Regions from separate parts of the Peribacillus sp. NPDC096448 genome, predicted to be linked through region 1. Evidence: riboswitches for the same ligand, from Rfam matches in the RefSeq annotation. Region 1 holds a riboswitch; each other region holds the start of a gene.
What was found. A riboswitch is a leader RNA that binds a small molecule or an ion and turns the genes downstream of it on or off. The one in region 1 is predicted to bind S-adenosylmethionine.

Region 2: another riboswitch for S-adenosylmethionine. It lies ahead of ACIQ0C_RS19115 (methionine biosynthesis PLP-dependent protein); the one in region 1 lies ahead of mmuP (S-methylmethionine permease).
Region 3: another riboswitch for S-adenosylmethionine. It lies ahead of ACIQ0C_RS11250 (sugar ABC transporter substrate-binding protein); the one in region 1 lies ahead of mmuP (S-methylmethionine permease).

Annotation. Positions count from the first base shown of each region.
Region 1 is NZ_JBIWEU010000002.1:183,759-185,966, forward strand. It holds gene ACIQ0C_RS04805 (alpha/beta hydrolase) at 1-147, shown strand, start outside; gene ACIQ0C_RS04810 (flavin reductase family protein) at 166-774, shown strand; SAM riboswitch class I at 1,010-1,112, shown strand; gene mmuP (S-methylmethionine permease) at 1,196-2,208, shown strand, end outside.
Region 2 is NZ_JBIWEU010000011.1:179,295-181,502, forward strand. It holds gene fumC (class II fumarate hydratase) at 1-781, opposite strand, end outside; SAM riboswitch class I at 1,108-1,221, shown strand; gene ACIQ0C_RS19115 (methionine biosynthesis PLP-dependent protein) at 1,308-2,208, shown strand, end outside.
Region 3 is NZ_JBIWEU010000005.1:222,497-224,704, reverse strand. It holds gene ACIQ0C_RS11255 (GTPase domain-containing protein) at 1-680, shown strand, start outside; SAM riboswitch class I at 775-880, shown strand; gene ACIQ0C_RS11250 (sugar ABC transporter substrate-binding protein) at 996-2,108, shown strand; gene ACIQ0C_RS11245 (sugar ABC transporter ATP-binding protein) at 2,165-2,208, shown strand, end outside.

The sequences.
Region 1 (2,208 bases):
TGCCCGGCAGCAGAAACTAATGAACTTAATCAACTTTTACTGCAAGCTGGCGCTACAGTTGAAGTTCAGTGGGAAAATCACGGTCATCAGTTAACACGTTCAGAGGTTGAGGCAGCAGGTTCCTGGTTTCAAAAGAAATTTTTATAAGAATGAGAGGGAATGAAGATGATTTCTGTTAATCCTGAAAGTCTGACTGAACGGGATAATTATAAGTTTTTGACTGGAAGCATTATACCTAGACCTATTGCGCTGGTTACGACACAATCCGAAACCGGTACGATCAATATAGCGCCGTTCAGCTTTTTTAACATAGTTAGTTCAAACCCTCCGATGATTTCCATTTCTGTTCAACGGAAAAAAGGAGTTTTAAAGGATACAGCCCGTAATGCAATTCAAACAGGTGAATTCGTTGTTCATATCACTGATGAAAATAATGTTGCTGATGCAAATCGAACGGCAAAGGAACTCCCATCTGACGAAAGTGAATTGGGTCTTACTAATTTCACGCCGACTGTTAGTGATAAGGTATCCGTACCAGGGTTGCTAGAAGCGAAGGTACGTTTTGAATGTATATTAGAGCAATCGATACCATTGGCAGGTTCCAAGAATGAACCTGGTTGTGATTTACTGATAGGGAAAATAGTCTGCTATCATATAGAGCAAGATATTTACCATAATGGCCGAATTGATCAGAATGGGCTAAAACCTGTAGCAAGATTAGCAGGTCATACCTATACAAAACTAGGGGAATTATTTGAAATAGAACGTCCTTAAGGAAAAAGATAAAAATGGCGACATCTTATAAGATGTTGTCATTTTTTTAAAAACCAACATGATCCCGGTTAGCTTTATTTGCAATTTTTATTACGCGAAAGTTCCAAAAATAAGCAATCATTTTAATATTAATGACGCAGGCGCCATGAACATTAGTAATTAAATGGAAGTCTTTACATTACGAAACAAAACTTGACAATTTTTTTATAGATTGATAAAGTTATAAAAAAATAATTTCTTATCCAGAGAGGTGGAGGGACTGGCCCTATGAAACCTCAGCAGCAGGTCCACAAAGACACTGTGCTAATTCCAGGGGGTGAAACCTTGATAGATAAGACCGTACGTGTTTATTTGTCAGTAACGCACTCTTTTTTAGAGTGCGTTTTCGTTTTTTCTGGATGCAAGATTAAGGAGAGTAAGAATGGAGAACAAAAGGAAGCATGATTTTCAAAGGCAAATGCAAGCACGGCATATAATAATGCTATCGCTTGGCGGGGTGATTGGTACTGGTTTATTCTTAAGTTCGGGTTATACGATTCACCAGGCTGGTCCGTTTGGCACCATCCTTTCGTATCTGATTGGTGCATTAGTGGTTTATCTTGTCATGCTATGTCTAGGTGAACTGTCAGTGCATATGCCCGAGACAGGTGCGTTTCATAGTTACGCAGCCAAATACATCGGACCAGGGACAGGGTATACAGTAGCCTGGTTGTATTGGCTAACCTGGACTGTTGCACTAGGTTCGGAATTCACGGCTGCAGGATTGTTGATGCAGAGATGGTTTCCATCAATCAGTGTCTGGATATGGAGTGCTCTATTTGCCATTTTGGTCTTGGCATTAAATGCATGGACCGTTAAGTTTTTCGCTGAATCCGAATTCTGGTTTGCGTCTATAAAGGTATTCGCTATCGTAATATTTATTATTCTGGGAGCTGCGGCAATGGTAGGTTTTATTCCAATAATTAACGCACAATCAGCTCCGTTATTTTCCAATTTTACAAGTGCTGGTTTATTTCCAAATGGTGCCTTTGCCATTCTAATGACGATGCTCGCGGTGAATTTTGCATTTTCTGGAACTGAATTAATCGGAATTGCAGCTGGGGAAACTGTGAATCCAGAAAAAACGGTACCAAAGGCAATCCGTATGACATTATGGAGATTGATTATCTTTTTTGTAGGAACCATCGTTGTATTATCCGCATTATTGCCTGTTTCGGATGCAAGCGTATTAGAGAGCCCCTTTGTTGCCGTTCTAGAACGAATTGGAGTGCCATATGCAGCGGATATTATGAACTTTGTTATATTGACGGCCATTTTGTCCGCTGCAAACTCAGGACTATATGCCTCATCCAGGATGCTTTGGTCACTTGCAGATAAGAAAACTATTTCCCCAATATTTGCAAAATTGACAAAACGGGGTGTTCCGTTGAATGC
Region 2 (2,208 bases), on a different contig from region 1:
TATCAGATGTGACGAAAGGATATCCTGTATCCGCTGCAATTTGTTTGGCAGAAAGTCCCGGGAATTCTTTCTTTGTATTGATTCCGGTTCCTACAGCCGTTCCGCCTAGAGCAAGGTTCAATAATTTTTGGCTGCTTTCCTCAATCATCGCCAAATCTTTATCGAGCATCGCTTTCCAACCGGAAATTTCTTGTCCTAATGTTAATGGTGTAGCATCTTGAAGATGTGTCCGGCCGATTTTCACGACATCCCAAAATTCTTTTTCTTTTGTATCGAATGTATCACGAAGTGCTTTGATGGCAGGAACCAATTTTTCAGCGACTTCCATAAAGGCTGCAATATGCATGGCGGTCGGGAAAGTATCATTTGAGCTTTGTGCCTTGTTAACATCATCATTCGGGTGAAGGGTTTCTGATTCACCATTTTCTTTTAACCATTCATTCCCTTTGTTAGCGACCACTTCATTCACGTTCATATTGCTTTGCGTACCGCTTCCCGTTTGCCAAACTACAAGCGGGAAATGTTCATCAAGCGTACCTTCAAGGATTTCACCGCAAATCTTGACGATGGCATTCTTTTTAACTTCGGAAAGATCACCAAGATCATGGTTCACCTTTGCAGCAGCTTGTTTAACATATGCAAATGCACGAACTAATTCAATCGGCATTTTTTCGTTACCGATTTTGAAATTGTTACGGCTTCTCTCAGTTTGTGCTCCCCAATATTTATCAGCAGGAACTTTCACTTCACCCATCGTATCTCGTTCGATTCTGTATTCCATGTGTTCTCCTCCTATGTTTGCACTATTCATTGAAGACTTTTTGCATATGAAATGAATAATGTCGGATTATTCTTTCTCTCCATACATTGTACAAACTTTATTATTTTAAAGCAAAAATATCCGGCTGACCCTTTCCATATTTCTGAAAAACCTTTGGCCATTCATGTTTATACGAAGATTCGGATATTCTTTTTTGACACATAAAATGTAGATACCGCTAGGCTCCAATTGACTTGGCCATGAACATCAAAATATCATCACTCCCAAAATGCCCTTGACAGTATTTTGTATATATAGTAAATTCAAAAGAAATTGAATAATCTAAACTCTTATCGAGAGAGGTAGAGGGAATGGCCCGATGACACCTCAGCAACCTTCATTTGTTTCAAACCAATGAAAAGGTGCTAATTCCACAAGTTTATGAACTTGGAAGATAAGAAGAATGACTCGTCCCTACTTAATCAAAGTCTTCTTCTTAAAGAAGACTTTTTTTTATTTTATTTAACTCAAAGGAGCAGTGAAAACCATGTATAAAACTGAAACATATCTTGCTCAATTAGGAAATCGCAGCGAAACGGCGACAGGAACAGTCAATCCACCGGTATACTTTTCAACAGCTTTTCGCCACGAAGGAATTGGCCAATCGACGGGATTCGACTACACAAGGACAGGTAACCCAACACGCCAGCTATTGGAGCGATCCATCGCCGATCTGGAAAAAGGCGACCAAGGTTATGCCTGCAGTTCAGGAATGGCCGCCATCTCCACTATACTCGCCCTTTTTAAATCCGGGGATGCATGGATTGTCAGCGAAGATCTTTATGGCGGTACATATCGTCTGTTAGAACAAGGCTTTAAAAAATGGGGATTGCAGTGTGACTATGTAAACACTTGTTGTTTGGAGGATATCGAAAAAGCCATCACTCCTCACACGAAAGCCATCTTCATCGAAACTCCCACTAACCCTCTTATGCAGCAAACGGATATTAGCGCCGTTGCCGCATTGGCTAAACGATATGGTTTATTGTTAATCGTTGATAACACTTTTTACACGCCTCTTATTCAACAACCCATCCTGCTTGGAGCGGATATTGTGATTCACAGTGCAACCAAGTATCTCGGTGGTCATAATGATGTGCTCGCCGGACTGATCGTTGCTAGCGGCGCTGAATTATGTGATGCACTTGCCTTCCACCATAATGGTACTGGAGCTGTCTTGAGCCCATTCGATTCTTGGCTGTTGATGCGCGGAATGAAAACCCTGGCATTACGGATGGAGCGTCATGAAAAGAATGCCAAGATACTTGTAGATTATTTATCGGAGCATGATTGTGTTACGGACGTATTGTATCCAGGCAGAGGCGGCATGATTTCATTCCGTATCATTGAGGAAGCGGCGGTCAACCCATTTTTACAATCGCTCTCAT
Region 3 (2,208 bases), on a different contig from region 1:
TAAACGAGGAAATGAATGAGCGGATTCAAACCTTCATATCTGACAAGATCATGCCTCAATATTACCGTTCTCTTCAAGACTGGATTGCCAGTTCCCAACTGGAGTTCTCACAAAGCCAGCAGTTTATGGATGAGATGAGTTCCGGATTCAATGAATTATATAAAGAAGAACGGATAACACTGGCAGGTGACTTCAGGGTATTGGATGACTGGCGCCGTGATGCCGACCGGATGACAAGCAGTATCCGTATCGACAACGTTAATATCCTTTTGCGCAGGACTCCATCACAATTGCTGCTTAAAGGAGCAGGGAAGCTGTTTGGGGCAATACCGCAAAATAAAGCCAATATGTACAATCGTTATAAGAAATACCTGGAAAGTGAAGATTACTTGGATGTTGCCGAAATGATTACGGAACGTTTCCTCACCCAATTTGGATTGTTTGAGAAATCATTAGATCGGGACATCTCACTTTTCTATCGCAGTTCATTTGCCTTACTTCAAAAAACGATAGAGCAGACACAGACTGAAATAAAAGACTACCAGGCTGCATTGGAGCATATGAAAGAAAATCCGGAAGTTTACCGTGATCCGATCACTTTGTTCGAAGTGAAATTAAGGCAGTTGGAGAGGCTTGAAAAAATCGAGAAAAAGCGTCTAGCCCAGCTTCAAAGAAAATAAAAATAACGGGGAAGATTTCAAATATTCAAAAATCTATTGACTTTACGACTATATCCCTATAAAGTGATAATTACGAAAACGTAACACAATATATCTCTTATCAAGAGTGGCGGAGGGACTGGCCCTAAGATGCCCAGCAACCGTTCCATTAGGAATTGGTGCTAAATCCTGCAAAACAGAAATGTTTTGACAGATAAGAGAGGGACAAGTCTGCAAAACAGCCGATTAAACCTCTCTGTATTAGAGAGGTTTTTATTTTGGGATTTACACCGACTTAACTGATAAGACTAATAAGAAAACATGGAGGGAAACAAGATGAGAAGGTCTATTAAAGGGATATTCATTTCTGCCATCGCTTCGGCTTTGCTTTTAACGGGTTGCTCTACAGGGCAGAGTTCCACGGAATCGAAGAAAGAAGAAAAAGTATCATTTGAAAATGTCCCGGAAAGATTTGCTGACGGGGATGGAGCCAAGATCAAAGTGATCCGTAAAATTGGCGGTGATGATCATACTGCCCAATACTTGGCGGGGGCGAAAGAAGAAGGAGAAGCGCTGGGGTTTCAAGTGGATACGTACACGGCCAATGGTGACACGGCTAAATTCCATGATGCGATAGCGCAGGCTTTGGAGGAAGATTATGACGGCTATATCATTTCACATGGTGATGATGCCGCAACTGTAAATGACGTTCAAAAGTTGGTTGATGCAGGTAAAAGCGTTGTCACATTCGATTCAATAAGCGATCTATCTAAAATAGAGGGCGTGACGTTAACTTCACAAGATGATGAAGCGTTGGCAACACTGGCTTTTGATAAACTGATAAAGGAACAGAAAGGTGAAGCTGCAATTGCCTATCTTTGGGTGGACGGTTTTCCTCCGATGGTAAGAAGAAATGCAGTCTATCAGGAAAAATTAAAAGAAAATCCTGGGATTAAAGAAGTCGAAAGATTCGGAGTGGCATCTGCTGATACTTCGGTCCAGACACAAAATGCTGTGGCCGCAATGCTGAATAAATACCCTAAAGGTAAATTGGATGCCATTTTCGCAACATGGGATGCCTTTGCTATCGGTGCAGCCCGGGCGATTAAAGAAGCGGGCCGCGATGAAGTGAAGATATATGGAATTGATGTTTCGAATGCAGATCTCCAGGAAATCCAATCGGCTGATAGCTCATGGTCCTACACGGCAGCAGTCGATCCCAAGTTGATCGGTGCAGTGAATATGAGGATATTAGCTAAAAAATTAGCGGGCGAAGAAACGCCGCAAACATATGATTTGGAGGCTTCACTTATTTCACAAAAGCAAATCCAAGCTTCAAAAGAAGCGGTAAACATGGCAAACCTGTCTGATATTGTCGATGGTTGGGGTGTATCCACGGAATTTGAAGAAGATTGGATGAAGATTTTGAAAGATCATTACAAAAAATAAAAAGAGACACTCTCTTTCCGGTGAAGGGAGTGTCTGTTCTATAAGGGGGAATGGACATGGGCACTCAACTAGAGATGAAGAAGATTTCGATTGAATTTCC